Regions from separate parts of the Cobetia sp. 5-11-6-3 genome, predicted to be linked through region 4. Evidence: predicted binding sites of a transcription regulator. Region 4 holds the regulator's gene; each other region holds the start of a gene.
The links. The regulator sigma-54, encoded in region 4, starts transcription at its own class of promoters, with help from an activator protein. The targets are predictions, from matches to a motif close to TGGCACNNNNNTTGCTNT.

Region 1 (7,807 bases), on a different contig from region 4:
TCTGATCTCATCCGGCGGCGCTCGCGGATCTCGCGGGTCATGTCAGACGAGGGTCGCCACTGTCACCACCACGCTCAAGACACCAGGCAGGAGACGCCTCCTGCCCGTGAGAGGACATCACCATGTGTGGAATCGTAGGGCTTTATCTCAAGAACCCGGCGCTGGAATCGCGCCTGGGGGAGCTGTTCGAGCCGATGTTGATCGCGATGACCGATCGCGGCCCGGATAGCGCCGGCTTCGCCATCTATGGCGACGAATTTGACGCTGGCATCAAGCTGACGCTGCAGAGCGATGGTGTCGATGAGGATTGGGGGGCGATCGCCAAGGGCCTGGGCGAGCAGGTCGGCACGGTGGCGGACTGGTTCAGCAATGCCAGTGTCGCGGTATTCAAGATCGCCGGGGAAGAGAGTGCCGTGCGCAGCTGGCTTGCCGACAGCGCCCCGCAGATACGCGTATTGAGCGTGGGGCAGAGCATCGAAATCCTCAAGGCGGTGGGCCTGCCGGCGCATATCGCCAGCCTCTATGGCCTCAAGGGCATGCAGGGCAGCCACATCATCGGCCATACCCGCATGGCGACCGAAAGCGCCGTGACCCTGCAGGGCAGCCACCCGTTCTCCACCGGGCGTGACCTGTGCCTGGTCCACAATGGCTCGCTGTCCAACCACAACTGGCTGCGCACCAAGCTCAAGCGTGAGGGCATCAGCTTCGAGACCGACAACGATTCCGAAGTCGCCGCCGGCTACCTGACCTGGCGTCTGGAGCAGGGCGACAGCCTGGAATCCGCGATCACCGGCGCCCTGAAGGACCTTGATGGCTTCTTCACCTTCACCATTGGCACCCGTGATGGCTTCGCCGTGGTGCGTGACCCGATCGCCTGCAAGCCTGCCGTGATCGCCGAGACCGATGACTACGTGGCCATGGCCTCGGAATACCGCGCCCTGGCCAGTCTGCCGGGCATCAAGGATGCCCGCGTGTGGGAGCCGGAACCCGGCCGCCTGTATCTGTGGGAAAAAGACACCGCCCGTTCGGAGGCCGCGTAATGATGAAGACTCACGATCTGGCCGTTGATGGGCTGCGCGAATTGAACCAGGCCTTGCACGATGCCGACACCCTGAAGGACGCGCGTGAGTGGCGAGTGGTCAATTCCGACGGCGCCCACAACATCGCCTGCGGCATCAATGACGCTATCAGTGTCGATATCGATGGCCACGCGGGCTACTACTGTGCGGGCATGAATCAGAAGGCCAGCGTCACCATCCACGGCAACACCGGGGTCGGGGTGGCGGAAAACATGATGTCCGGCTGCGTGCGGGTCAAGGGCGATGCTTCCCAGTCCGCGGGCGCGACCGCCCACGGCGGCCTGCTGATCATCGAAGGCAACGCCTCGGCGCGCTGCGGCATCTCGATGAAGGGCGTGGATATCGTCGTCAAGGGCAACATCGGGGCCATGAGTGCCTTCATGGGCCAGGCGGGGCGCATGGTGGTCTGCGGCGACGCCGGCGAAGGACTCGGCGATTCGCTCTATGAAGCGCGACTCTACGTGAAGGGCACGGTCGCATCGCTGGGCGCGGACTGCATCGCCAAGGACATGCGTGCCGAGCACCTGGAAGAACTGGCGGAGCTGCTGGCGAGTGCCGGAATTGATGAAGACCCGGCCAGCTTCACGCGTTATGGATCTGCGCGTCAGCTCTATCACTTCAAGGTCGACAACGCCTCAGCCTACTGATCAGGATGCCCAACATGACTGACGAAACTCAGACACAGCCTTACAACCCGGCACTGCGCGAATCCGCCACCTTCGGCCGCGATGTCATCCATGAGATCCAGCGCGCGGCGGAGACGGGAATCTACGATATCCGTGGCTGGGGCGCCAAGCGCAAGGTGCCGCATTTCGATGACCTGCTGTTCCTCGGCGCCAGCATGTCGCGCTATCCGCTGGAAGGCTATCGCGAGAAGTGCGAGACCGAAGTCGTGCTCGGCACGCGCCATGCCAAGAAGCCGGTCGTGATCAGCACGCCGGTCACCATCGCCGGCATGAGCTTCGGGGCCCTGTCCGCCCAGGCCAAGGAAGCCCTGGGGCGTGGCGCCTCGGAAATCGGCACCTCCACCACTACCGGCGATGGCGGTATGACCCCGGAAGAGCGCGGCCAGTCCTCGCGCCTCGTCTATCAGTATCTGCCATCACGTTATGGCATGAACCCGGACGACCTGCGCAAGGCCGATGCCATCGAAGTCGTGCTCGGCCAGGGCGCCAAGCCCGGCGGTGGCGGCATGCTGCTGGGGCAGAAGATTTCCGAGCGAGTCGCGGGCATGCGCACCTTGCCGCAGGGCATCGACCAGCGCAGCGCCTGTCGCCACCCGGACTGGACCGGCCCGGATGACCTGGCGATCAAGATTGCGGAACTGCGCGAGATCACCGACTGGCAGGTGCCGATCTACGTCAAGATCGGCGCGACCCGCACCTACTACGACGTCAAGCTGGCGGTGAAGGCGGGCGCGGATGTCATCGTGCTGGATGGCATGCAGGGCGGCACCGCCGCCACTCAGGATGTCTTCATCGAGCACGTCGGTATCCCGACCATGGCCGCCATCCCGCAGGCCACTCAGGCACTGCAGGAAATGGGCCTGCACCGTGAGGTGCAGCTGATCGTCTCCGGCGGGATTCGCAACGGCGCCGATGTGGCCAAGGCCATCGCACTGGGTGCTGATGCCGTGGCCATCGGTACCGCCGCCTTGATCGCGCTGGGCGACAACCATCCGCGTTACGCCGAGGAGTATCAGAAGCTGGGGTCCGCCGCCGGTTTCTATGACGATTTCCAGGATGGCAAGTGTCCGGCCGGTATCTCCACCCAGGACCCGGAGCTGAGCCAGCGACTGGACCCGGTCGCGGCCGGCAAGCGTCTGGCCAACTACCTGCGCGTGCTGACGCTGGAAGCCCAGACCCTGGCACGTGCCTGTGGCAAGTCACACCTGCATCATCTGGAGCCGGAAGATCTGGTCGCCCTGAATGTGGAAGCGGCCGCCATGGCACGTGTTCCGTTGGCGGGCACCAACTGGGTGCCGGGCCAGGGCGGTTACTGATGGCACGATCTCTATCGTGCGTGTGCCATTGCGCATGAGAGCGATCGTGCATGGCTGCCATTGCGCATGATTGTCATGGCAAAGCTGCGAAGCCTTTTGTCAGCAAGATCGCCGCAATGTTGTCCAGGAAAAATGTCGCAATGACAAGAACTCTGCTCCGGTTGATGTAGAAAAATATGACCTGACGATATTGAGTCATCAAAGCGCCTCACCCTTCGGTGAGGCGCTTTCTTTGGTGGTGAGTAAAATCAAGGAAAAAGGCCAATATCATGCAAGCGAAAGTGCATCAGAATGCTGACGGTGGAGAAGCGCGTAGTGTCGTGTCGATTGTGAGATCGTGATTCTCCCAAGATAAAGTTTTTCCATTCTTTCAGCATCTTGAAGACATTAAATGAGAAATATGTCAGGCGTAGCGATTGGCTTATGAGGTGAGGTTGGGTCAGGGCAATAATGGTGAATGCAAGCCGATATTCATGAGCTTTGTGTTCTGTTTTGGTGCGTGAATACCTCTATTGATTTTTCATATGTGAAATGGGGTTTTCAGACGATTTTGCCGGGCATGCGGGGTAATGATTTTGCCGTCAATGGCACGAAATATGCTCAAGAAATGGAGTGGTAGTCGAATGCACGTCATCGTCAAGACGGCGGCATTACAACAAGGACAATTTCTCAGAGCAGGGTCGTGTCATGAAAAGCCCGCAATCATCCTCTGTCACTGCCGGGATTCGAAGTCGGCAACACTATCCACGCATCGAGGCGCTGCCCGATGCCCAACGGTATCTGGTGGCATGCCAGTCTCCCGAGAGCCTGCCAGGCACTGGAGAGGCGGCGGGCAACGCCCGTCAGCAACTGCAGATGCATTGTCAGCTGATCAGTACGCTGCTGGGGCAGCTCGGTAGCCGCGAGGTGGGAGGCGCCGTGCAATCCGCTCCGGCAACAGAGGCGTTGCCCAAGGGGCTCGCCGACAGCGCCCGCCTGTATCGCTGGTACGACGTCGATGATCGCCCCCTGGCCTGCGATGCGCTGGCGGGTGCCATCGGCGAGGTAGGCGCGGCGGGGTGTCTGGTCATCATCGGCAGTGAGCATTTCGTGTGGCAGGTCGCCAATCTGGCTCAGCAGCAGGGGCTGCTGCTGGATGACATGGTGATGTTGCCGGTGGCTGCCCTGGGGCGGCATGTGTTCTGCGTGCACTGCCAGCAGGTCAGTGAGCACGTCATTCACTCGCCGTCAGCCTGTGATGGCTGCGGCCTGATGCTGGAAGTGCGTGATCATTTTTCCAAGCGTCTCGGCGCCTACATGGGCGTGCGAATCGATGCGGAAGCGCCGGGAGAGATTCCCTCACAGGAGGAGGTGGCACCATGTCTCGCTTCATGAAGGCGCGGGTCGCCGCGGTCGATCAGCTCAGCAGCAGCGTGCGCCGTCTCACTCTGGTGCCTGCCGATGAGGCCTCACCCTTCACGCCGTTCTCGCCGGGCAGTCATGTGGTGCTGGGCATTCCGGGAGAAGGGCGGGTGTGTCGCAACGCCTATTCATTGATCAGCCCGCCGGATGATCCCTCGCAGTACTGCATCGCGGTGCGTCGTCAGCCGGTCTCGCGTGGGGGCTCCGAAGCCATCCATTCCCGCGTCAAGGTCGGCGACGAGCTGGAGCTCAGCCCGCCGGCCAACCTCTTTCTGCCGCACTGGCAGGCGCGCCATCACCTGATGCTGGCAGGCGGCATCGGCATCACGCCGTTTCTCTCCTACCTGCCGGAATTGGAGAGGCGTGGCGCCAGCTGGGAGCTTCACCTGCGCAGCCAGGACCTCGACGTCGCCCGCTTCCCGGAGGCCGCGCCCTATCTGGCGAGTGGCAACATCACCCAGCACCGTCTCGAGCGTCCGAATCTGAAGGCCCTGCTGGCGCGTCAGCCCGACGGCACGCACGTCTACCTCTGCGGCCCGCAGGCCATGATCGATGCCGTGAAGGACGCGGCGCGCGAGCTGCACTGGAGTCTCGCGCGCATCCATCACGAGGTCTTTGCCGCCCCGGAACCGGGGACTCCTTTCACGGCCGTGGCGCGCGGCAGCGGCGTGGAAGTGACGGTCGGTGCCCAGGAATCCCTGCTGGAAGCGCTGGAGCGCAGCGGTGTCGAGGTGACGAGCCTGTGTCGCGGCGGGGTCTGCGGACAGTGTCGGGTCGAGATGCTGGAGGGGGAGGCGGAACACCGTGACGCCTTCCTCGATGAACAGGAGCGGGCCAGTCAGCGCTGCATGATGCCCTGCGTTTCCCGGGCACGCAGCCAGCGGCTGGTGCTGGATCTCTGAAACCGTCTTTCGCGAGATGGACCCCCAAGGAGCAGGAACATGCAATTTTCCCCGCGAGATGACCAGGCGTTCCATGGTCAGTTCACCTTCAAGAACTCCGACTACGCCATCCAGCGTTTTCCCTTCCCGTTCCCGGAAGATGAGTACCGTTACTCGGTCAATATCGAGCCGCATGTCTTGCCGGGCAAGCCGGGCTCCATCACCGAGCACATGCTGGATATCGATGAGCACTACCTGAGCGAGATCGCCGAGCGTGAGCGGGTGCTGGCCAAGGACCCCAGACGCTGCCTGGTGATGCCACACATGCAGCCGGCAGCCTGGGACTTCCTGGAATTCGTGATGACGCACTACGCCCGGGACTATCCGCAGGCCTTCAGTTTCGAGCGCGACGGCGATGACTGCGTGTGGCGCAACCATCTGCTGGGGCTGGAGCAGGCCTTTTGCATGGGTGATGCCACCAGCCTGCCACTGCCGCCACTGGACTATATCGGCCGTCAGATGCAGGGCGATATCGCGCTGCTCGACCAGCGCGACGGTGACCTCTTCATGGACGCCGGCATGATCACCTGTCCGGCGGACTGGTCACTGGCCTTCGATGCCGGCATGAGCTTCAAGCAGTGGCATGGTCCGGTGCCGCTGGCGCATGAGATGGGCGTGTTCGATCGCGCGCTCAAATACCTGTGCGCCATCCAGGTCGGCGGGCCGGTGCGACGCCTCAACTGGACCATGACCATCCATCCGCGCATGGACAGCTCCCCGGAGACCTATGCCGAGTGGGGCAGTGATCGCACCACCATCACCGCCGAAAACGCCGGTCGTGATGTGCATCTGCGCGTCGAGCTGCAGACGCTGGTGCGCATGCCGCGTAGTCATGCGCTGTTCTTCGGTATCCGCACCTATCTGATCAGCCTCGAGGACCTGTGTACCAACCCGGTCTGGCAGACGCGTCTGCTGAAGGTGCTGCATACGCTGCCGCCGGAGCTGATCGACTACAAGGGACTGACGCGCTATCTGCCCAGCGTGCTCGAGTGGCTGGAAGCCCGCGAGGCAAGCGTGGCGGCCATGGCCGAAGCGACGGCGCAGGCAGCGGTCTAGGCCACGCTCTCGGCAAGCTGCTTCTGGCAGACAGCTCCTGATAAAGAGCTCTTGATAAAGAGCTCTCGGCCAACCGCTCTCGGCGCCGAGGGCGTGATAGGGAATGGATCGCAAGCCACTGACCACAGCGCTTGCGGATAACAACAAAGGGGAAACGCTGGTGAATATCGATGTGCTGCAACTCAGCTACGCGCTGGATACGTTCTACTTCCTGATGTGTACCGCGCTGGTCATGTTCATGGCCTGCGGCTTCGCGATGCTGGAATCCGGGCTGGTGCGCTCCAAGAATACCGTCGAGATCCTGACCAAGAATGCGCTGCTCTACGGCATCGCCTGTCTGGTGTTCCTGGTGGTGGGCTACAACGTGATGTATCCCGGTGACAACGCCATCAGCAGCGTGATTCCGGGGCTGTCGTTCATGCTCGGCGCTGACAATACCCTCAGCGACATCAGTGCTGGCGAAGGGGCGGTCTATTACTCCAGCATGGCGGACTTCATCTTCCAGGCGGTGTTTGCCGCCGCGACCATGTCCATCGTCTCGGGGGCCGTGGCGGAACGCATGCGCCTGTGGCCGTTTCTGATCTTCGCGGTGGTGATGGTCGCGGTCATCTATCCGGTGGAAGGCTACTGGAAGTGGGGCGGCGGTTTCCTGGATGCGATGGGCTATCAGGACTTCGCAGGCTCGGTGGTCGTGCACATGGCGGGCGCGGCGGCGGCATTGGCGGCGGTGCTGCTGGTCGGTCCGCGCAAGGGGCGCTACGGCGTGGACGGCAAGGTACGTGCCATTCCGGGTGCCAATTTGCCGGTCGCCATGCTGGGCATGTTCATCCTGTGGATGGGCTGGTTCGGTTTCAATGGCGGCTCGATGCTCAAGATCGCCAGTCTCGATGATGCCAACAGCGTGGCGCGTATCTTCGTCAACACCAATGCCGCGGCCTCGGCAGGGATGGTGGCCGCGGCACTGCTGTCACGCGCGATGTTCGGCAAGACTGACATGACCATGGTGATGAACGGCGCGTTGGCCGGTCTGGTCTCGATTACTGCCGAGCCGTTGCTGCCGTCTGCCGGCCTTGCGGTGCTGGTCGGTGCGGTAGGCGGCATCATCGTGGTGCTGTCGGTGGTGGGACTGGACCGTCTCAAGATCGATGACCCGGTCGGTGCCATCTCCGTACACGGCTCCGCCGGCCTGTGGGGCATCATGGCAGTGCTGTTCTCCAATCCGGACGCCGCGTACGGTACCCAGATCCTGGGCACGCTGATCATCTTCGTCTGGATGTTCGGCGCAAGCTTGGTGGCGCTGCTGGTGATCAAGAAGGTCTGTGGTGGCC
Region 2 (7,807 bases), on a different contig from region 4:
GCCATCCGCCAGCACCCGCAACAGGCGTGTCTGGGTTTCCGCCGGCATATCGCCGATCTCGTCCAGGAACAGGGTGCCACCATCGGCCTGCTCGAAGCGTCCGCGACGCAGAGCGGTGGCACCGGTGAAGGCGCCCTTCTCGTGGCCGAAGAGCTCTGACTCCATCAGGTCCTTGGGGATCGCCGCCATGTTCAACGCGATGAACGGCTTGGCCTTGCGGGGCGAATGCTGATGCAGCGCCTGGGCGACACGCTCCTTGCCGGTCCCGGATTCGCCGTTGATCAGTACGGTGATGTGCGACTGGGACAGGCGGCCGATGGCTCGAAAGACCTCCTGCATCGCTGGCGCTTCCCCGATGATCTCCTTGGTCAATCCTTCCGGCACCACCGCGGGGGCCTTGGATTCCCGCGCGTGCGCCACGGCACGCCGCACCAGCGCCAGCGCCTCATCGACATCGAAGGGCTTGGGCAGATACTCGAAGGCACCGCCCTGATAGGAGGCCACGGCACTGTCGAGGTCGGAATGGGCCGTCATCACGATCACCGGCAGGTCCGGATAGCGCTCGCGGACTCGTGCCATCAGATCGAGGCCATCGATACCGGGCATGCGGATGTCGGTGATCAGCACATCCGGGCACTGGCGCATGATGCTGGCTTCTGCCTGATCCGGGCGCTCGAAGCTTTCCACCTCGAGGTCAGGCTGGGCCAGAGCGCGCTCCAGTACCCAGCGGATGGCGCGGTCATCATCGACGATACAGACGCGTGCAGTCTCGCTCATGAGGGATCTCCAGAAGTGCCGGCAAGCGGGATTAATAGTCGGAATTCGGTATGGCCGGGGCGCGAGTCACACTCGATCAACCCCTGATGCTGGTGCAGGATGCCCTGGGCGATGGAAAGCCCGAGCCCTGAGCCTTCGGCGCGCCCCGAGACCATCGGGTAGAACAGCGTCTCGCGCAGCGCCTCGGGAATGCCCGGGCCGTTGTCACTGATCGCCAGCTCGCAGACCAGACGATGGCGCTCATGACCCAGCGTGAACTGCCGCCGGGCCCGCGTGCGCAGGGTGATCTCCCACGGCGCCTCATTGCCATCGGCTGATTCGGGCTGCGGCTGCTCGTTGAGGGCCTGGGTCGCGTTGCGCGCGATGTTGAGCACCGCCTGGATCAACTGGCCTTCATCGCCGATGACTTCAGGAAGGCTCGGGTCATAGTCGGCCGTCAGCTTGATGTGATGCCCTTCCGCCGCCAGCAGGGAGCGCACCCGCTCGGTCACCGAGTGGATATTGACCGGCGACTGCAGCGGTGGCCGATTCGGCCCCAGCATGCGATCGACCAGATCGCGCAGGCGATCCACCTCCTCGATGATGATGCGCGTGAACTCCACCATCTGCGGCTCCGGCAGATCGCGCTCCAGCAACTGGGCCGCGCCCCGGATACCGCCAAGCGGGTTCTTCACTTCATGCGCCAGCCCGCGTGTCAGCACCTTGACGGCTTCCTGCCGAGCGATCAGCGCCTCCTCGCGGGAGATCTGCATCAGACGATCACGCGGCTCGATTTCCACCAGCAGCTCATTGGCGCTGACCGGGGTCGCGGTGAAGTCCACCGTCAGCGGCTCGTTGGCCGCATTGACGATCTCGGCCTCACGCTGGGTATAGGGATGCTGTTCTTCCAGCGCCTTGCGCAGCACCTTGATGGGCTCTTCATCCAGCCCGGTCAGATGTTCAGGGGAGCTGCCCTTGACGCGCACCAGGCTGACCGCCAATAGCGTCTCAGCCGCCGGGTTCAGCCATACCACGCGCAGCTGTGCATCCAGCACCACCACGGCAGTATTCAGGTGTTCGAGCAGTCGTTGATGCATGCCTTTATCCGCCATTCGCAGTACGTCTCCCTGTTCTGCAATAACCGCGCCAGTCTGGTGCAAATGCCGCGTGCATGGCACCCGCGCCGATGCACCTCTTTCGGGCGTCGATTTGAAGCACCATTATGGTGCACCAAAGGATCGCACTGCCAACCCGATGCAGCAGACCTGCTCATCAGCGGGCGTGCTGCTGCATCGCGGGCGATACCGTTGCCAGACCTGGCGACAAAAAAGGCCACCCGAAGGTGGCCTGATGACCTGGCGCGCGAGTCACGTGTCGTTCGCAAGCCAGGAGGGCTGTCATCCCCGTCTCTCAGCCACCCCCGGCATTGGCCGGGTTGTTGGGATTGCGCGGGAGATTGACGCTGGCGCGTTGCACGTAGACCACTCGGGGCTCGGTGGTCTGGCGCACTCGTCCGGAGGCATCCAGCAGCTCCGCCTGGATGACGTGCTTGCCACGCTCGAGCCCCGGCACCATGAAGACACTGCTGTTCATGGCCGATTGCGACGGCGCGCCATCCACGGTCACGCGTACCTTGTGCTCGGGACGCAGCTGCGGCTCGATGGCAAGGCGCACCGCCAGGTTGCCGGCCTGCCCCGTGGGCAGCGTCTCTTCATTGCTCGGGCTCTGGATGAAGAAGCGGGTATAGCCACGGAAGCTGACATCCACGGCAGGCGCGGAGGGTCGGCTACGGGAAGCGGTCTCGGACGGGGAAGATGACACGCCACGCGAAGCAGGCGCGCGCGAGGGAGCAGCCTCGGTGGAAGGCACCACACTCAGCGGCGTCAGCTTGACCTTGCTGCCGCCCGCCGGCTGATCACTGAACACCACGTTGCCGTTGGCATCCACGTGCCGGTAGACCTGAGCCGCCTCGAGGTCCGCCGAGACGCTGCTCAGGGCCAGCACCGCTGACAGGCAGAGACCGAGCGTCGTCATGCCCGGCAGGCGAGCCATCCGCCGCATTCCCTTGACCGGCAAGGACCTGCTGTCACCCACTGAACCGATGCCACGCGAAGAAGAAGTGAAGGGCCACATCCGGGAATTCCTGAAGAAGTCATGGGAAGCCAGAAGCGCGCATCCGCTCCTGCCAGTCGTGTCACTCACTCGGACGCTACCAGCGTGCCAGAAGTGACATATCCTGCTGCCAAGTTACAAAGCTTCCCGCGTTGATACCAGCCCTGCTTGTTGCGACGCGACTTTCCGCGACGGGTCACGGGTCCTGGACAGCCGGGAGTCAGCTCTTGGAGCACATGTCTCAGAAACGAGAACAGGGCCATACCTGTCGGTATGACCCTGTGTGTCTCGCCTCACGCATGCCCCGCGCTCAGACTGCTCCGGGCGGGGCCGTGAGCGACATGCGCCGTCGGTAGATCAGACGCTGTAGTACATGTCGAATTCGAGCGGGTGAGTCGCCATGCGCAGGCGCTGGATGTCTTCGCCCTTCAGCTCGAGGTAGGCATCGATCATGTCGTCGGTGAAGACGCCACCCTGGGTCAGGAACTCACGATCGCCGTCCAGCGCGGTCAGTGCCTGTTCGAGGCTCTCGGCCACGGTCGGGATGGACTTGGCTTCTTCGGCCGGCAGGTCGTAGAGGTTCTTGTCCATGGCATCGCCCGGGTGGATCTTGTTCTTGATGCCGTCGATACCGGCCATCAGCATCGCGGAGAACGCCAGGTACGGGTTGGCCGTCGGATCCGGGAAGCGAGCCTCGACACGCTTGCCTTTCGGGCTGGCGGTGTACGGGATACGGATGGAAGCGGAACGGTTGCGGGCAGAGTAGGCCAGCATGACCGGGGCTTCGAAGCCCGGCACCAGACGCTTGTAGGAGTTGGTGGACGCATTGGTGAAGGCGTTCAGCGCACGAGCGTGCTTGATGATGCCGCCAATGTAGTAGAGGGCCATTTCGGACAGACCCGCGTACTCGTCACCGGCGAACTGGTTGTCGCCATCCTTCCAGAAGGACTGGTGAACGTGCATGCCGGAACCGTTGTCACCGACCAGCGGCTTGGGCATGAAGGTCGCGGACTTGCCGTAAGCGTGCGCCACGTTGTGGATCACGTACTTGAGTTCCTGAACCTCATCGGCCTTCTTGACCAGGGTGTTGAACTTGACACCGATCTCGTTCTGGCCGGCGTTCGCCACTTCGTGGTGGTGAACTTCGACTTCCTGACCGATGGCTTCCAGGGTGTTGCACATGGCAGCACGGATATCGTGGAAGCTATCGATCGGCGGGACCGGGAAGTAGCCGCCCTTCAGACGCGGACGGTGACCCAGGTTGCCGCCTTCCGGCGTGGAATCGGTCGCCCATGCACCTTCTTCGGAAGAGATCTTGAACATCGCGCCGTTCATCTCGTTCTTCCAGTGCACTTCATCGAAGATGAAGAATTCCGGCTCCGGACCGAAGAAGGCAGTATCGCCCAGACCGGTGGACTTCAGATATTCCTCGGCACGCTTGGCGACGGAACGCGGGTCGCGCTCATAGCCCTGCATGGTGGCCGGCTCGATGACGTCACAGCGCAGCACCAGAGTGGTGTCTTCGGTGAACGGGTCAAGGAAGGCAGTGCCGTCGTCCGGCATCAGGATCATGTCGGACTCGTTGATGCCCTTCCAACCTTCGATAGAAGAACCATCGAACATCTGACCATTCTCGAAGAATTCTTCGTCAACCGTGCGCGCCGGGATGGAGACGTGCTGCTCCTTGCCCTTGGTGTCGGTGAAGCGCAGATCAACCCACTTGACTTCGTGTTCTTCAATCAGGGCAAGTGTCTTCTCAGCCATGGTAATTCTCCGATGGAGCCGGCGGCTCGGTTGCAGTTGGTGTCAGCGTTGTCTGTTCAGGTCTTTCGTTGTCTGTCTTTTTTCTCATGGTCAGCCAATGGATGCCAGCCATGAAGAGGATGACCTGATAATGCATCGAGCGTGCCAGAATGAAGCGCACCAGAACATCAACAACAATAACTGACTGAAAACAATGAAGAAATACATGCACCCAAAGATGACATGCTGGATTTTGCAGCGAGAAACATGACCCCACAAGGTGCAGAAAAGAGGATTGCGCAGGCACGAATTATCATATTGGTGCATCAAAAAATGCCCTGGCACCAATATGGTGCACGGCGAGCCATCAGGCCGATCTGACCGGTCGCATCAGCCTCACGCTGGCCGCGTCAATTCGAGAGAACTCGCTGTCGATGACGGTCTTTTTCGCTCGTGATCGTCATGGCAGCCCCTGGCCACAAGTTTTTTTTCATCTGTCACAAGCGCGCGGAAAAGACTTGAGAGACAATCATTTGGGCACTTCAGGCCAATCCATGGCCCTCACTGACCCGCCTCGTGAATGCACGATGCTGGCAGGAGGCATGCCATGCCCCCTATAATGCGCCCCAAATCACAAGCGCCCGGTACGCGAGCGCCCATTTTCCGCACAGGTTCCCGTCGTGATCGAGAAACTTCGCAACATAGCCATCATCGCCCACGTTGACCACGGTAAAACTACCCTGGTCGACAAGCTCCTGAGTCAGTCTGGCACCCTGGACCGCAAGGCCGAGGGTCAGGAACGCATCATGGATTCCAACGACCAGGAAAAAGAGCGCGGCATCACCATTCTCGCGAAGAACACCGCGATCCAGTGGAACGATTACCACATCAACATCGTGGATACCCCTGGGCACGCTGACTTCGGTGGCGAAGTCGAGCGCGTGATGTCCATGGTCGATTCCGTGCTGCTGCTGGTCGATGCTGTCGATGGCCCGATGCCGCAGACTCGCTTCGTGACCCAGAAGGCTTTCGCCCAGGGTCTGAAGCCGATCGTCGTCGTCAACAAGATCGACCGTCCGGGCTCTCGTCCTGACTGGGTCGTCGACCAGATCTTCGATCTGTTCGACAACCTGGGCGCGACCGACGAGCAGCTCGACTTCCCGATCATCTACTGCTCTGCCCTCAACGGCATTGCCGGCATGGATCCGGAAGACCTGCAAGACACCATGGACCCGATGTTCCAGTCCATCGTCGACATCGTCGAGCCGCCGAAGGTCGAGCTGGACGGTCCGTTCCAGATGCAGATCTCCGCACTGGACTACAACAGCTACGTCGGCGTCATCGGTCTGGGCCGCATCAAGCGCGGTTCCGTCAGCCCGGGTCAGCAGGTTTCCATCGTCACCAAGGAAGGCGCTGTCCGCAAGGGCAAGATCGGCCAGGTCATGACCCACATGGGTCTGGACCGCGTGCAGACCGACAAGGCGACCGCCGGCGACATCGTCTGCATCACCGGTATCGAGAACCTCGCGATCTCCGACACCATCTGCGACACCGCGACCGTCGAAGCGCTGCCGCCGCTGACCGTCGATGAGCCGACCGTCTCCATGACCTTCCAGGTCAATGACTCTCCGTTCGCCGGTCAGGACGGCAAGTTCGTCACCAGCCGCAACATCCGTGAGCGTCTGGATCAGGAACTGATCCACAACGTCGCCCTGCGCGTCGAACAGGGTGAGACGCCGGAGAAATTCGTCGTTTCCGGCCGTGGTGAGCTGCACCTCTCCGTACTGATCGAATCCATGCGTCGTGAAGGCTTCGAGCTGGCCGTGGGCCGCCCGGAAGTCATCATCAAGGAAATCGACGGCAAGAAGCAGGAGCCGTACGAAGAAGTCATCATCGACTGTGAAGAGCAGCACCAGGGCTCCATCATGGAAGAGCTGGGCTACCGCAAGGGTGAGCTGACCAACATGAACCCGGATGGCAAGGGTCGTGTGCGTCTGGACTTCATCATCCCGTCACGTGGTCTGATCGGCTTCCGTGGCCAGTTCCTGACCCTGACCTCCGGTACCGGCATCCTGACCAGCCGCTTCGATCACTACGGTGACCTGAAGGAAGGCGCAGGCGTCGAGCGTCGCAACGGTGTCATGATCTCCATGGTGCCGGGCAAGGCACTGTCCTACGCCCTGTACACTCTGCAGGAGCGCGGCAAGCTGATCATCGGTCACGGTACCGAAGTCTATGAAGGCATGCTGGTGGGTATCCACAACCGTGCCAACGACCTGGTCGTCAACCCGACCAAGGCCAAGAAGCTGGATAACATGCGCTCCACCGGCAACGACGAGAACATCGTGCTGACGCCGCCGATCCGCTTCACTCTGGAACAGGCGATCGAGTTCCTGGATTCCGATGAGCTGGTGGAAGTCACTCCGCTGCACATCCGTATCCGCAAGAAGTACCTGAAAGAGAACGAGCGCAAGCGCGCCAGCAAGTAAGACGCTGCCCGTGCAGCCCTCCACCCCAAGTGGAGGGCAAGCCTGAAACGCAAAAGACCCGCCTCCCGGCGGGTCTTTTGCGTTTCAGGCGTTAACAACGCCACTTCCCTAATACTCGAGCATGTCATTGCAGATAGTGCGTCGCCATTAGGGCCGGCAGTTTCCCCCCTCAAACGTCCGTTCCTTGGCCTAACGCGTTCTAACCTCTTAAATGTGAGTCATATCAAGCTTCTGTTGTTGCGCATATCGCAGTGCTGCTCTCTTCCACCCGGCGATAGTGGTTTTCGGATGCGCCAACTTGTTGCCCGTAATGGCCAGAAGCCGCAATAGAAAACTGGAACCTGTTTATATGGCAACAGATTATTTCAATGCGTCACTTCCATGCGACGCAATGATGTCGCGCCTTTCGCGGACACTGGGGTCAACGCATCCGAACAGGTATCTTCTGCCGGAGCTTTTTTCATGCCTACCCAGCATTTAAGAAGTCCTCAGCCATCACAGGAAGCCCGGAACCGGGTCATCTTCCCGATCATCAATGACGCCTGCCACGCGTTGCCATTGCTAGGGCCCTCTCCAGCAATCTCGCATTTCGGCGCCATAGAAGACCCGTATGAAAGGATTCATCAATGAGCATCAAGGAACGCCTGGAAACCCTGCCCTGGGACACGCTGGCACGCTACCGTCTGATCGAGATCATCGCCCTGTGG
Region 3 (7,807 bases), on a different contig from region 4:
TCCCATCGTCGGCGACCGCAGCACCCATGGCGGCTACTGCGGCAGCGCCGTGAAGCCCATCGCGCTGAACATGGTGGCCGAGATCGCGCGCACGCCGGAAACCGCCAACCTGCCGATCTCGGGTATCGGCGGCATCTCCAACTGGGAAGATGCCGCCGAATTCATCGCCCTCGGCGCGGGCAGCGTGCAGGTGTGCACCGCGGCGATGCTGCACGGCTTCCGTATCGTCGAGGAGATGAAGGACGGCCTGGGGCGCTGGATGGACAGCAAGGGCTATCAGCGGATCGAGGAGTTCTCCCGCGCGGCGGTGCCCAACACCACCGACTGGAAGCAGCTGGACATGAACTACCAGGTGATCGCGCGGATCGACCAGGACAAGTGCATCGGCTGCGGACGCTGCTACATCGCCTGCGAGGACACCTCGCACCAGGCCATCCTGCATCTGGCCAGGGACAACGGCACCGCCCGCTATGAGGTGAAGGACGCCGACTGCGTGGGCTGCAACCTGTGCGAGATCACCTGCCCGGTCGAGGACTGCATCACCATGGAAGTGCAGGACACCGGCAAGCCGTACATGAACTGGATGGAGGACCCGCGCAACCCGCATCGCGCGGCGTGACCCTGACGTTGCAGACAAGATCCGGATGATCCGCACAGATTCCAGCGCATGACACCACGTTCAGTGGCGTGAAAACAGAAAGGGGCTGCCAGCAATGGCAGCCCCTTTTCAATGGCTTCATGACCCATCAATGATGATCATTGTTAGCTTCAGGATAATTTGATCATGACATCACCTGCTGACTCAGGCGGACAAGCCAACGCCCTTCAGCAGCACCCGCGTCACGTTCTGCACCGCCTGCTCGAATTCGCGATCACTCAGCGCCTTGCCCTGATTGAGTACCGCGATCTGGTGGTCGAAGTCGGCGTAGTGCTGGGTGCTGGCCCAGATCATGTACAGGTAGGCGGAAGCATCGACGTTGTCGATGCGCCCCTCGCTGATCCACTGGCGCAGGCGTGACTTCTTCATCTCGGCCCACTCGTCGAGCCACACCGTCAGCTCCTCGCCCAGCACCGGCGCGCCCTGCATGATCTCGCTGGCCCATACCTTGGAGCCATACGGACGCTGGCGCGAGTGCATCATCTTGGCGCGAATGTAGGTGGAGAGCACCAGCTGCGGGTCGTCATAGGCCTCGAAGCACAGCGCATCTTCCTTCCACAGCGCCAGCAGACCATCGAGGACCGCGCGATACAGCGATTCCTTGGTGCTGAAGTAGTAATGCAGATTGGACTTGGGCAGCTCTACCTCGGCGGCAATATCGACCATGCTGGCGCCGACATAGCCCTTGAGAGCGAAGATCTTTTCGGCGGCAAGCAGGATGCGGCCGACATTATCCTTGCGAATCTGAGACTTGCGAGTGGTCATGCGATCCCCTGACGCGGTGCTGGCAGTGGGATGAGAATATCATAACCGCACTGCCAACATGCCTGAGCCGACAGGTTTCGCGCTCGCGGGCGTCTCTTCTCTACCCCCTCACCCCTCACCTCTCGCCTCTTGACTCGCTTCCCACTGCTCACCCCTCGGCTTGTCGCCTCACGCTTCAGCGCGCGCCAGCGGTGTCATTCGAAGACCGCCCCATCGATGAAGCCATCCGCCGGCATCGGCACCTGCCCTGCCTCGCCGCTCAGCCACCAGGGCGCCGGATGCGTGCCTTCGCTGCGCTCATCCGCCACCGGCACCACCATGCCCAGCTTGCGGGCTGCGCTGCGGTAGAGGTCCGGGCGTACGCAGCGTGCCAGGGTCGCTTCGAGGTCATTGTCGCTGACTCCCTCGAGATGCCCCCAGCGCTGCATCTGGGCAGCATACCAGCGGGTCTGCGAGCGCCACGGGAAGTTGGCCGCGTAGCGATGGAAGATGGTCCAGCCGGGATTTTCCCGCTGGAACGCCTCCACCGACTGCTCGACATCCACGTCGCGCAGTCCACGCGCCACCACCGAAAGCGGCACTTCCTGCATGCCTTCATCATGCAGCCACTGCGCGGCCTGCTCACGGTTGCCCGGGCGGTCCAGCCAGGCACAGGCCTTGAGCAGCGCGCGAATCAGCGCCTGATGCGCCAGCGGGTGCTGCTCCGCCCAGTCCTCGCGCACGCCCAGCACCTTTTCCTGCCCGAAGCGCCAGATATCATGACTGCCCGCCACCACCTGCCCCATGCCCTGCACGGCGGCCAGACTGTTCCAGGGTTCTCCGACACAGAAGCCGTCCAGCGCGCCACTTGCCAGCTGCGCGGCCATCAACGGCGGGGCCACCGCACGCATCTCGATGTCGCGATTCGGGTCGATCCCGCCGGCCGCCAGCCAGTAACGCAACAGATAGCGGTGAGAGGAGAAGGGATGCACGCTGGCAAGCTTGAGCGCCGCCTCCCCACGCTCGCGGCGCTTCTGCACGTGCGCCGCCAGCGCCCGAGACACCGCCAGCGGAGAGCCCAGGTCATGCCCCTCCTCGGCCAGCGCCGCCATCAGGGCCCGCGACAGGGTGATGGAGTTGCCGCCCAGATTGAGCGTCATCGCGCTGATCACCGGTGTGGCGCGGCCATCCAGCCCCAGGGTCGAGGTCAGCGGCATCAGCGCCAGCATCTGCGCGCCCTGCAACACGCCGGTCTGCAGGTCATCGCGCAGTGCCGCCCACGACGGCTGCCACTTGAGCGTCACGGCCAGCCCCTCCTCACGGAAGAACCCCTGACGCTCCGCCACCACCAGAGGAGCCGCGTCATTGAGCGGCATCAACCCCAGCGTCAACTGATGACCATTGAGAAGAGAATCACTGAGCATCACATCCACCTTTTGAACGATCGAAAGAGAAGGACATCACGAGACTCGGCTCAGTGCCGACGCGACGCCTTGAGCAGCTCATCGGCCAGCTCGTGCAATGCCAGACGCCGATTCATCGCGGTCTTGCGCAGGTATTGGTAGGCCGCATCCTCCCCCAGTCCGCGACTCTCCATCACCAGCGCCTTGGCGCGATCCACGCTGCGCCGCTGTATCAGAGTGGTCTGGGTGCGATTGAGCTCGCCCTTGAGGGCACGGTGAGCCTCGAAGCTGGTGATGGCCACCTCGACCATGCTGCGCACCATCGCCGGCATGACGTGATCCACCACGTAGGCGGACACGCCGGCGCCAGCCGCCTGGCGCACCAGGTCCGGCGCGTCCTCACTGGCCAGCATGATCATCGGCTTGGGATAGTGACGCCCCAGCTGGCCGAGGTGCTCGAGGGTGTCACGGCTGGGCAGGTCGGCGTCGATGATCACGGCATCCGGCTGATGGTGCTGCACCAGCGCATGCAGGTCCTCGTGTTCATCGACCCGCAGCGCCACCTCGAAGCCGGCGCTCAACAGCGCCTGCTCCAGAGCGGCGGAACGCTCGCTGCGCACATCGACGATCAACACGGTCACGGGCATATCAGGCTTCCTTGGCAGTGTGTCAGGCGGTGGTGCCGGGGTGTCAGGCGACGCCTCGAGCGATCAGGCACCGACGTCCGAGATCAACGACGACGGCGTCTTCGCAAGCGGGAGTCAGGATGGCGTCACGCCTCTGACACTGCAGGATTCATGCCACAAACTGGTGCAGCGCTGGCCTTAAAGGCCTTCCGCAGTGCGCAAGGGCGCGCCCGGCTGCACAGCAATGATGCATGGCGTGATCTGGCGATCTCTCGCCCGCCACGTGCGCCAGACTGGATCATCCTCACCCCGCCGCGCACCGCCACTGGGCATCGCCCTGCTTACTCCCCACTGCTGTCTTGCCCGACATGATGATTCCAAGCCCTTGATATGACGGGGGTTGGACGCACAACACCCCCGCAAGTGGCGCGCTACTTGCTTTGAGTCAGGCAATGGCAGACAAGCGTGCCATGCATCATCCATGACGTGGACCAGGCTCCCGGGAGTACGAGTGCGTCGAACCAGGCCCCTCAATGACGAGGCGCCCCGCTGTCGTTCACAGCTGTTCGACCACCCGTCGTGCGCCGAGACCCTGGCGTCCGGCACCGACGCTGTACCAGGAGCCCACTCATGGATATTCGCAACAAGGCCAGCCGTATCCGGCTGTTCAGCTTCAATACCCCGCAGATGCGCGCCTTCCACATGTCGTGGTTCGCCTTCCACGTCTGCTTCTTCGGCTGGTTCGGCATCGCGCCCTTGATGGCCGTGGTGCGCGATGACCTCGGCCTGACCAAGACCCAGATCGGCAACACCATCATCGCCTCCGTCGCCATCACGGTGATCGTGCGACTTGCCATCGGCGTGCTGTGTGATCGCATCGGGCCACGCAAGGCCTACACCTGGCTGCTGTGCCTCGGCTCTCTGCCGGTGATGTGCATCGGCTTCGCCGACAGCTTCGAATCCTTCTTCCTCGCCCGTCTGGCCATCGGTGCCATCGGCGCGTCCTTCGTCATCACCCAGTACCATACCTCCGTGATGTTCGGCCCCAACGTGGTCGGCACCGCCAATGCCACCACCGCCGGCTGGGGCAACCTGGGCGGCGGCACCACCCAGATGCTGATGCCGCTGGTGATGGCCGGCCTGCTGATGCTGGGCGTCGAGCAGACCCTGGGCTGGCGTCTGGCGATGGTCGTGCCGGGCATCGTGCTGTTCCTCACCGGGATCGCCTACTACTTCTTCACCCAGGATGCGCCGGACGGCAACTTCAGCGAGCTGCGTGAGCGTGGTGAGCTGCCCAAGGCCGAGAAGGAATACAGCATGCGCGCCACCTTCGGCGCGGCGGCACGCGACATCCGTGTCTGGGCCTTGTTCCTCGTCTACGGCGCCTGCTTCGGGGTCGAGCTGACCATCAACAACGTCGCCGCCATCTACTTCTTCGATCACTTCGATCTCGACCTCGCCACCGCCGGCCTCATCGCGGGACTGTTCGGCCTGATGAACCTGTTCGCGCGCACCCTGGGCGGCGTCTTCTCCGACCTGTTCGCCCGTCAGTCCGGCCTCAAGGGTCGCGTGCGCTGGCTGTTCATCGCGCTGCTGTGTGAAGGCGTGGCGCTGGTCGGCTTCGCCCAGATGGAAACCCTCGCGGTGGCCATCGGCATCATGCTGGTGTTCAGCCTGTTCGTGCAGATGGCGGAAGGCGCCACCTTCGGGATCGTGCCCTTCGTCAATCGCAAGGCACTGGGCGCGGTGGCCGGTATCGTCGGCGCGGGTGGCAACGCGGGGGCTGTCGCCGCGGGCTTCCTGTTCCGCAGTGAAGAACTGACCTACCAGGAAGGCCTGATGTATCTGGGCATGGGCGTGATCGTGATCTCGCTGTTCGCCCTGCTGGTGCGCTTCAGCGCCGCCACCGAGGCCGAGGAAGGCCGCGCCTATGACGCCGCCGTCGCGGAACGCAAGCAGCAGAGCGACCAGCAGCCCGTGTCTGTCTGAGCCTGTCTCTTCCTGAGACTTTCTCAAACCTCTGACACATGCAGCCCTGATATACGGAGCCCTGATACACGGAGCCCTGACATGCAAAGGCCCCGCCTCTTGAGAGGCGGGGCCTTTGTGCATTCACACCTTGCGGTTCGCCGTGCTCGCGAGCGAGTCACGGCCAGCCATCAGCTGTCGGTAGCGTTCTCGACGCTGTCACCGGCGTCTTCCACGGCGTTGTCCATCTTCTCGCCAGCCTTCTCCATCGGGCCCTCGTCCTCGCAACCGGCGAGTGACAGGCCACCGAGACCCAGCATGGCAATCATCAGCGAACTACCCAGAGTCTTGAGCTTCATGATGTCTCTCCTTGAATCATCGGTCGGGATAACGCCCCGGCCTGCACACCAGTACAGACAACAGCGCGGGGATACACAGGACATGGAGCGGGTGTCGCGCGGTTTCAAGGGTGGCGCAACGCCGAGTTGCAAGGGGATGACCGAGTGACGAGGCACACCACAGGGCAAACCCCTTCGAGGAGCCCGGCTCAGAGCGCGAATCTGCGCTCGAGTCAGAGGCCCAGGTCAGAGAAACCATGGTCGAAGAGCACCTCGCCTCCCAGCCCCGCCAGATAGTCCGGCACCAGCTCGATGGCCACGAAGGCGCCAGGCACATCCTCGTGATGGCAATAAAGGCCGTAATGGCGCGCCGGATGAAAGCCCAGATGTGCATAGAATTCGGCATGACCCGCCGCCACCACGGCGCCCGCTCCCAGCAGACGACAACGCTTGACCGCCGAGATCACCAGCCGCTTGCCGATGCCATGACGCTGGTGCTGGGGCAACACCGCCAGAGGCGCCAATGCCATCAGCACGCGCCCCGGACAGCCGGAGAGTTCCACGCGCGAGGCCATCACATGCCCCAGCAGCCCTCCTTCGCCTTCACTGAGGTGACGCCCGCTTTCCGGGTCAGAGAAGCGCTCGGCCACCAGCGAGATCTGCGCCAGATCACTGCGACGCAGTCTGTCGCCCAGGCGAGCCTCCCGGTGGCCGGCAAACACGGATTCATGGATGCGGTAGATGCGCTCATGATCGATGAGACGTTCTTCACGGATGCGAAGATTATCGGCGGGATTGTCAGTCATCACGAGTTACCGGTTCAGCGCCCTGTCGATCAGGGCCGTCACCCCCAAGCTTAGCCACCGCCGTCATGGCCCGCGAGAGTCAATCTACTGCTCAAAAAGCACGATGCCCGCCGAAGTGGCGGGCATCGAATGACGTGATGACAAGGTCGTGATCCAGATGAGAGACGTGGGACCTGCCATGTCACTCCTCTGCTGATTTCCACGCCATCAGGCGGGCGCTCCTGTCAGCTCTTGAGGCGACGCGCGCGGAAGGAACGGCCCTTGAGCTTGCCGTTCATCAACTGGGTCAGCGCGGCCTTGGCGACATCGCGCTCCACCGCCACGTAGGTGGTGCGGGCCAGTACCTTGATCTTGCCGATCTGGCTGCCCGGCAGGCCGCCATCGCCCGTCAGGGCACCGAGGATGTCGCCGGGACGCAGCTTGTCCTTCTTGCCGCCATCGATCTGCAGCGTCGCCATGCGCGCGCGGAAGGGTTCACGGGTCAGCATGCTCTTCGCCGGCAGCGGCTCGGCTTCCAGCGTCTGCTCGAGGAAATCTCCCAGCTTGGCCAGGCGATAGTCTTCCTTCTCGGTATATAGCGTACAGGCGATACCGGAGCTGCCCGCGCGACCGGTACGCCCGACACGGTGGACATGGGCATCGAGGTCCCGGGCGATCTGGTAATTGAAGACCGCATCCAGCGCGTCGATATCCAGCCCGCGTGCCGCGACGTCCGTGGCCACCAGAATCGAGGTGCTCTTGTTGGCGAACATCACCAGCGTCTGATCACGCTCGCGCTGCTCCAGATCACCGTGCAGGGCCATGGCACTGAAACCGTGCTCATTGAGGGCATCGCTGACCTCCTGTGCCTCGCGCTTGGTGTTGCAGAACACCACGCTGGTGTCAGGACGATACTTGAGCAGCAGAATACGCAGCGCCTCGAAACGCGCCTCTTCATCCGCTACCCGGTGAAACAGCTGACGGATGCTGCTGTCATCGTGGGTGGAGGCGACCTCGATGCTGACCGGCTCCCGCAGGATGCGCTCGGCGATCGGGCGCACGCCATCGGCGAAGGTCGCGCTGAACAGCAGCGTCTGACGCGCTTCCGGGGTCTCGGCGATGATGGCATCCAGCACCTCGGCGAAGCCCATGTCGAGCATGCGGTCGGCCTCGTCCAGCACCAGGGTATTGAGCTCGGCAAGGCTCAGGCTGCCCTTGCGCAGGTGCTCGTCCACACGGCCCGGCGTGCCGACGATGATATGCGCGCCGTGTTCCAGCGAGCCCA
Region 4 (7,807 bases):
GTTCCGATGCTATATCCCATCCTCGCTGTCATCCTTGGCCTGATAGGTCTTGTCTGGAGCGCCGATCGCTTCGTCGAAGGCGCCGCCGCTACCGCATGGCGAGCTGGCATGAGCAAGCTGCTCATCGGAATGACCATCGTCTCCATCGGCACTTCGGCGCCGGAGATCGTGGTCTCGATCATGGCCTCGCTTGACGGCACCCCCGACATCGCCACCGGCAATGCTCTGGGGTCCAACATCGCCAACATCGGTCTGGTGCTGGGCGTCACGGCGCTCATCGCTCCCATCCCGGTGCATTTCGGCCTGGTGCGCCGTGAACTGCCGCTGCTGCTGGCCGCGACGGCACTGGGGGGCTATGCCCTCTCCAACAGCGGGCTCGAGCGCCTGGATGGCCTCCTGCTGCTGGCACTGCTGGTGTTCACGCTTGTCTGGCTGTTCAAGGTCGACTCGCCGAGTGACGCCGAGAGTCAGGATGACGTCCCTGAGATGAGCGCCGGACGCGCCATCTTCTGGCTGCTCTTCGGTCTGGCGGTGTTGATCGCCAGCTCACGCGCGCTGGTCTGGGGCGCCACCGATATCGCCCAGGCACTCGGCGTCCCCGAACTGATCATCGGCCTGACCGTCATCGCCATCGGCACCAGCCTGCCGGAGCTCGCGGCCAGCGTGGCCAGCGCACTCAAGCGCCATCACGACATCGCCATCGGCAACGTCATCGGCTCCAACCTCTTCAACATCCTGGCCGTCCTGCCGGTACCGGGCCTGCTGGCACCGGGGCCGGTGGATGGCAGCGCCATCAGTCGCGACTACCCGGTGATGCTCGGTCTGACCCTGATGCTGGCCGCCCTGCTCATCTGGCAGCGTCGCGGGCGCATCGGCCGTGGTCCGGGGCTGGTGCTGCTGGCCTGCTACCTCGGCTACACGGCCTGGCTTGCCATCAGCCTGACTCGCTGACGCCTGTGGGCGGACAGGCCGGAACGATCAGGCCATCCGCCCCGTGTCAGCATCACGCCCGAGCCGTTGCAGCGCGTGAGTGACGCCTCTCTCACGTACCTTGAGTCCTGGCCACACACAGGCAACAATCTGAACATGACCAAGTCCTCCAGAATCCAGCCCGCCACCTCCGACATGTCTTCCACTGCCGATGATTCGCCCTCCAGCGGCCGCGATCACGCCGCCATGCAGGCGGATTTCCGCGCCAGCGCCCGACGCACCTTCGCGATCGAGGGCGCCGCCATCGCGGCACTGGAGCACCAGCTGGATGCAGAGTTCGATCGTGCCTGCCAGCTGATGATGGCGACCAAGGGCCGGGTGATCGTCACCGGCATGGGGAAATCCGGCCATATCGCCAGCAAGATCGCGGCGACTCTGGCCAGCACCGGCACGCCGGCGTTCTTCGTGCATCCCGGCGAAGCCAGCCATGGGGATCTCGGCATGATCACCTCGTCGGACACGGTGCTGGCACTGTCCAATTCCGGTGAAACCGCCGAAGTCACCGCCCTGCTGCCACTGCTCAAGCGCATGGGGACGCCGCTGGTCTCGATGACCGGCAAGCCCGGCTCGACGCTCGCGCGTGATGCAGACGCACACCTGGACACCAGCGTCGCCCAGGAGGCCTGTCCGCTGAATCTGGCACCGACGGCCTCCACGACCGCCGCACTGGTGATGGGGGATGCGCTGGCCGTGGCACTACTGGAAGCCCGCGGCTTCACCGCCGAGGAGTTCGCACTCTCTCATCCCGGTGGCAGCCTTGGGCGGCGACTGCTGCTGCGCGTCCAGGACGTCATGCATCAAGGCGATGCCCTGCCACGCGTGGCGCTGGGCAGCCCGCTGCGCGATGCGCTGCTCGAGATCACCCGCCAGGGCATGGGGTTCACCTGCGTGATCGACGAGGACGAGCATCTGGTCGGCGTCTATACCGACGGGGATCTGCGCCGCACCCTGGATCAGCACGGCGATCTGCGTGCGCTCAAGGTCGATGACGTCATGACGCGCGGTGGCAAGACCATCCGCTCCAGCATGCTGGCCGCCGAAGCGGTGCGCATCATGGAAGAAAACCGCATCAGCGTTCTGGTAGTCTGTGACGAGGATGAGCACCCGATCGGCGCCATCCACATGCACGGCCTGCTGGCCAGCGGCGTGATCTGAACTCCCCCGCGGGATTGCTGTCTCTGCACGACAGTCCCGTGAGTCTGGCGAGGGCAGCACGCAGCCGTTGGCGGTCGTCGCCTACAGGAATGCGTCACGCATGCACGGAATGCGAGGAGAAAGACCATGAATGACATCACTTCCCTGGCGGAGGGCTACCCCCAGGACATCATCGACCGCTCACGTCGCGTGCGCCTGCTGGCGCTGGATGTGGACGGCGTGCTGACGGACAACCGGCTGCACTACGATGCCAATGGCGTGGAAACCAAGAGCTTCCATGTCCAGGATGGCCACGGCCTCAAGCTGATCCTGCGCAGCGGTATCCGGGTCGCCTTGATCACGGGTCGCAGCTCGCCGATGGTGGAACGTCGCGCCAAGGAGCTGGGTATCCAGGACGTCATTCAGGGCCGCGAGGACAAGCTGGTCGCGCTGACCAACCTGTGTCGCGAGCACGATATCGCGCTGGATGACGTGGCCTACTGCGGAGATGACCTGCCGGATCGCGAAGCCATCCGTCGCGTCGGCCTGGGGGTCAGCGTTCCCAACGCCATGCCCTATGTGATGAGCGAAGCCAATTGGGTGACCACTCGTCAGGGCGGTGATGGTGCCGTGCGCGAGATCTGTGATCTGCTGCTCAAGGCACAGGGCCACTGGGCCTCGGTGCTGGATACCTATCTGCAGGAGTCGCGCGCCTGATGCCACGTCTGCCCCGTCCCTCTCCGCGCCTGTGGCTGATGCTGCTGCTCCTGCTGGTCGGCGGCGTCATGGCCCTGATCGAGCAGCGCAACAGTCTGGAGTCGACAGTGGATGTCGACGCCAGCAGTGATGAGCCGGATTACTATCTCGAGGGGGCTGACATGACGCGCTTCGATGCGCGGGGAGTGTCGATCCAGTCGATGACCTCCCCGCACATCGAACACACGCCAGGCGATGACGTGACGCGTGCGCAGGCACCGAAGATCCGTACCAACGACAGCGAAGACCGTCGCTGGTACGCCACGGGTGACAGTGGCGTGTTGAGCGCCGGCGGCGACACCTTCACCCTCGAGGGCAGTGCCAGACTGCGCCAGCCTTCGGATGCCTGGACACTGGACACCGACGTGCTGCATTACAGTCGTGAGCAGAACCGTGCCTGGAGTGACGTGCCGGTGGTGATCACCCAGAATGGTCAACGCGTCGAGAGTGACCGATTCAGCGCTGACCTCTCTCAGGATTCCGCCCAGCTGGAAGGCCGCGTCCGCAGTACCCTGCAACCCGGCAAGGGCAAGAGCGATGCCGCCCGGGAAGCCGAGACTCTCGACACCGGCAATGACACCACCCGTGACGATGATGGCCGCGTCTCCAGCACCTTCGATGCCGCACCGGCCCAGGATCAGTGAGCGCGCCCCTGCATGCGCCGAATCCTCTCTCCCCGATTTCCGCTTCACGATGGCCTGAGTGATCGTGAAGCCTTACCAGTTCTGCCAAGGAGCACTCCATGACTTCAACGACTCTCACGCCCTTGACGGTCTGGCGCCAGACACTCAGACCCGGTGTCATGGCCCTTGGCCTGGCACTTGGCATGACGACGCTTTCCCCGACCGCACTGGCGCTGGACAGCGATGCCAACCAGCCGATCAACATTGCCGCCGACTCACTGTCACTGGATGACAAGGCCGGCACGGCCACCTATACCGGTCGCGTGGAAATGCGCCAGGGCAGCATGAAGCTGGATGCCGCGCGCGTTGACATCAGTCGCGCCGACAGCGGCGAGATCTCCCTGGTCAAGGCCACCGGCCAGCGCGCCTACATGGAGCAGAAACCCGATACCGACGAGCGACTGGTCAAGGGCTGGGCGAATACCATTCGCTACCACGCGCTGGAGCGCCGGGTGGAACTGGTCGGCGATGCCCGTCTGGAGAAAGGCGACGACACCTTCGAAGGCGGCTACGTGGAATACTTCCTGGACAAGCGCCAGGTCAATGCCAGCAATGGCACCGATGCCTCATCCTCCGAGGGGTCACGCGTCCACATGACCCTGACGCCACGTGGCGCCAATGCCAGCAAGGACCAATGAGCATGACTGCTGCCAGCCCACGTACCCTCAGCGCTCGTCATCTGGCCAAGGCCTACAAGGGTCGCAAGGTCGTCAAGGACATCTCGCTGGAAATCCGCCAAGGTGACATCGTAGGCCTGCTGGGCCCCAACGGGGCCGGCAAGACGACCTCGTTCTACATGATCGTCGGCCTCGTGCGCTCGGATGCCGGTAGCGTGACCATCGATGACCACGACCTGTCCGGCGCCGCCATGCATCAGCGGGCTCGCGCCGGCATCGGCTATCTGCCCCAGGAAGCCTCGATCTTCCGCAAGCTCTCGGTGTCCGACAACATCATGGCGATCCTCGAGACGCGCAAGGACCTGGATCGCAACGGACGCAAGGCACGCCTGGAGGAGCTGCTCAACGAGTTCAGCATCACGCATATTCGTGACAGTGCCGGCATGAGCCTTTCCGGCGGGGAGCGCCGCCGCGTGGAGATCGCTCGCGCACTGGCCACCGAGCCGGACTTCGTGCTGCTCGATGAGCCGTTTGCCGGCGTGGACCCCATCTCGGTGGGCGAGATCAAGAGCATCGTGCGCCAGCTGCGCGACCGCGGCATCGGGGTGCTGATCACCGACCACAACGTGCGCGAGACACTCGACATCTGCGATACCGCCTACATCGTGGGCGATGGTCAGATCATCGCGCATGGCGACGCCGACACCATCCTCGCCAACCAGCAGGTGCGTGATGTCTACCTGGGCCATGAGTTCAAGCTCTAGCCCGAGAGTGCCGTCAGCCTGGTGAGTGCCGTCCGACCTCTTCTGCTCTCACCAGCACCCTCCACCACCCGCCACTTCCTGCTTCACTGTCGGGGCCTCGTTCCCCGCCCCCTCACGCAAGCGCCTCGACATGCGCTTGCGTAATCTCCCCGTGAACCCTCCTGCTCTGCCACACCTCACTCGAATGCATGACGTCCATACCACCTTGGTGGCAACATGGCATGCAAGTTGCTTGAATATTCTCGACTGCCCCTTGTCAGTGCCCCGACCCACGGTATAGCGTAGATGCACGTTCCTTTGCCGTGAATGACAGACCCCATGAAACCCACCTTGCAGCTTCGACTCGGCACTTCCCTGACCATGACCCCGCAACTTCAGCAAGCGATCCAGCTGCTGCAGTTGTCGACGCTGGACCTGCGTCAGGAGATACAGCAGGCGCTCGAGTCAAACCCCATGCTGGAGCTTGACGAGGAATACGAGTCGCTGGATGTCGCGGAGACACAGGACAAGAGCGAGATCTCCACCTCCGAGACCAACAGCGAGATTCCTGAAGAATACCCTCTCGACAGTGACTGGTCGGACCTCTACCAGGACCACGCAGGCAGCCTGACCAGTTCCGGCAGCGGAAGCTCGAGCGAGGACGGGCCGGACTTCGATCGCAACACCAGTGTCGAAAGCCTGCAGGACCATCTGCGCTGGCAGCTGGCGATGACGGACCTCGATGCGCGTGAACGGCAGATGGCGGAGAGTCTGATCGATGCGGTGGATGGGGCCGGCTACCTGAGCATGAGCCTGGACGAACTGGTCGATGGCCTGCGAGGTCAGGGACTGCCCGGCCTCAAGGCGTCGGAACTCGAGCAGGTCCTGCTGCGCCTTCAGCAGTTCGATCCCACCGGTGTGTTCGCTCGAGACCTGCGCGAATGCCTGCTGCTGCAGCTGGCCCTGCTGCCGGACGATCTGCCATTGCTGGCCCAGGCCCGCCGTCTGGTGCGGCAATTCCTCGAGGCACTGGGCAATGACGATCGCAAGCTGCTCAAGCGTCGCCTGAGCCTGGATGATGATGAGCTGGATCACGTCATTCGTCTGGTACGGGCGCTCGACCCGCGCCCGGCGTCCGCCTGGGGCGAGCCTGCCAGTGATTACGTCATCCCGGACCTGCTGGTCCGTCATACGCGTCACGGCTGGCAGGTCGAGCTCAACCCGGAAGCGCTGCCCAAGCTGCGTATCCAGCCGGAATATGCCGCCCTCATCAAGCGGGCCGACAAGTCCGCGGACAACACCTTCCTCAAGGACAATCTTCAGGAAGCCCGCTGGCTGATGAAGAGCCTGTCCTCACGCAACGACACCCTGCTCAAGGTGGGCCGCGAGATCATGGCGCGCCAGATCGACTTCCTCGAGCAGGGGGAAGAAGGCATGAAACCGCTGATCCTTGCCAACATCGCGGAAGTGGTCGAGATGCACGAATCCACCATCTCGCGGGTGACCACCCAGAAATATATCCACACCCCGAGAGGCGTGTTCGAACTCAAGTTCTTCTTCTCGAGCCAGGTGGGTGGCAGCGGCAACGGTGACGCGCACTCCAGCACCGCGATCCGTGCGCGCATTCGCAAGCTGATCTCGGAAGAACCGGCGCGCAAGCCATTGTCCGACTCACGCCTGGTGGATCTGCTGGCCAGTGATGGCATCGAGGTAGCGCGCCGGACGGTCGCCAAGTATCGCGAGGCCATGGGCATCCCCTCCTCCAGCGAGCGCAAGCGCTTGGCGTGAGTCTCGACAACGGATACCCGCAGGCCAGCGGGCTCCACACGTCGGAGCGCTGAAGCTCGCCCCCTTGCACCTGCCATCCTGGCATCATCTGCCAATCGGTCGTCTGAATACCGGTTGGCAATGCCTGTCCTTGCGACTGCGTGAGTGACTTCACGCCCCCAATTGCCTATTTTTCCAGCCACTTTTCTCCAGAGTGCTTTCTTTTTCTCTCACATCCCACGGACAGATAGCCAGGTGTCCCCACCGACTCCTGCCACACGAACGTCGACGTAAATGCTGACATTGGCCACAAACGGCCGGTTTCTCGAGCCCCATTCCGTCCGTGATGCGAGGCGATGCTCATGAAGAACCTGCTGATATCCCTCGCTGGGTTGAAGACAAGCCTTGCCCCACGATGCAGCGCAGCGTTGATCTTTGTTCAAAGCTTGGGCATTGTCGGGGTAGACGCTCGGTACACCGGCACCGCCGCTCTCGCCAGCAGATGATCGCCACGAGACCATGGCCGGAGTCAGAAAGTGGCCGCGCGTTCAATCAGGGTTTGCTCGCAGTCAAAAAGGGTTACAATTCAAAGGCAACCCGCTGGATAAAGGAGCGTGTCCATGCAAGTGAATATCACCGGGCATCATGTGGAACTCACCGATCCTCTCCGCGATTATGTCAACGAGAAGCTCGCTCGCCTCGAACGGCATTACGACAACATCACCAATGTTCAGGTGACACTGTCGATCGAGAAGGAACGCCAACAGGCTGCCTGCACCCTGCACGCCGCTGGCGCCGACCTCCATGCCCTGGCAGAAGACCCCAACATGTACGCTGCCATCGACGCGCTCGCCGACAAGCTGGACCGCCAGCTGGTCAAACACAAGGAAAAGTCCCAGGCTCGCTCTCAGGGCACCGGGACCCGTTGACCTTCTGCCATGACACTTGATCAGATCCTTCCCCCCGAGCGCACGCTCTACGGCGTCCCCGGGGGGAGCAAGAAGCGGGTGCTGGAATTCTTCAGCACCTTCATTGCTCAGAACATTCCCAGCCTGGACAGCCAGGAAGTCTTCTCGCGCCTGATCGGGCGCGAGAGACTGGGTTCGACGGGCATCGG

Region 1: a site for sigma-54 is predicted at 3,667-3,684, ahead of HXS66_RS13115 (dimethylamine monooxygenase subunit DmmA family protein). Genes of this name have one in related genera too.
Region 2: a site for sigma-54 is predicted at 1,888-1,905, ahead of glnL (nitrogen regulation protein NR(II)). Genes of this name have one in related genera too.
Region 3: a site for sigma-54 is predicted at 3,591-3,608, ahead of HXS66_RS05065 (ANTAR domain-containing response regulator). Genes of this name have one in related genera too.

The regions. Positions count from the first base shown of each region.
Region 1 is NZ_BLWJ01000007.1:199,048-206,854, reverse strand. It holds gene glnT (type III glutamate--ammonia ligase) at 1-5, shown strand, start outside; gene HXS66_RS13130 (glutamine amidotransferase family protein) at 123-1,040, shown strand; gene HXS66_RS13125 (protein glxC) at 1,040-1,726, shown strand; gene HXS66_RS13120 (FMN-binding glutamate synthase family protein) at 1,741-3,081, shown strand; gene HXS66_RS13115 (dimethylamine monooxygenase subunit DmmA family protein) at 3,769-4,455, shown strand; gene HXS66_RS13110 (PDR/VanB family oxidoreductase) at 4,440-5,384, shown strand; gene HXS66_RS13105 (DUF3445 domain-containing protein) at 5,424-6,479, shown strand; gene HXS66_RS13100 (ammonium transporter) at 6,583-7,807, shown strand, end outside.
Region 2 is NZ_BLWJ01000005.1:41,199-49,005, forward strand. It holds gene ntrC (nitrogen regulation protein NR(I)) at 1-777, opposite strand, end outside; gene glnL (nitrogen regulation protein NR(II)) at 774-1,853, opposite strand; gene HXS66_RS09925 (DUF4124 domain-containing protein) at 2,167-2,808, opposite strand; gene glnA (glutamate--ammonia ligase) at 3,226-4,632, opposite strand; gene HXS66_RS09935 (hypothetical protein) at 4,625-4,918, opposite strand; gene typA (translational GTPase TypA) at 5,292-7,100, shown strand; gene HXS66_RS09945 (WYL domain-containing protein) at 7,727-7,807, shown strand, end outside.
Region 3 is NZ_BLWJ01000002.1:251,651-259,457, reverse strand. It holds gene preA (NAD-dependent dihydropyrimidine dehydrogenase subunit PreA) at 1-619, shown strand, start outside; gene HXS66_RS05075 (TetR/AcrR family transcriptional regulator) at 803-1,423, opposite strand; gene HXS66_RS05070 (CmpA/NrtA family ABC transporter substrate-binding protein) at 1,618-2,826, opposite strand; gene HXS66_RS05065 (ANTAR domain-containing response regulator) at 2,877-3,452, opposite strand; gene HXS66_RS05060 (NarK family nitrate/nitrite MFS transporter) at 4,062-5,420, shown strand; gene HXS66_RS05055 (hypothetical protein) at 5,591-5,758, opposite strand; gene HXS66_RS05050 (GNAT family N-acetyltransferase) at 5,971-6,543, opposite strand; gene dbpA (ATP-dependent RNA helicase DbpA) at 6,768-7,807, opposite strand, start outside.
Region 4 is NZ_BLWJ01000001.1:794,555-802,361, forward strand. It holds gene HXS66_RS03320 (calcium/sodium antiporter) at 7-951, shown strand; gene HXS66_RS03325 (KpsF/GutQ family sugar-phosphate isomerase) at 1,177-2,145, shown strand; gene HXS66_RS03330 (HAD family hydrolase) at 2,272-2,841, shown strand; gene lptC (LPS export ABC transporter periplasmic protein LptC) at 2,841-3,524, shown strand; gene lptA (lipopolysaccharide transport periplasmic protein LptA) at 3,623-4,201, shown strand; gene lptB (LPS export ABC transporter ATP-binding protein) at 4,204-4,944, shown strand; gene HXS66_RS03350 (RNA polymerase factor sigma-54) at 5,263-6,711, shown strand; gene hpf (ribosome hibernation-promoting factor, HPF/YfiA family) at 7,311-7,619, shown strand; gene HXS66_RS03360 (PTS sugar transporter subunit IIA) at 7,629-7,807, shown strand, end outside.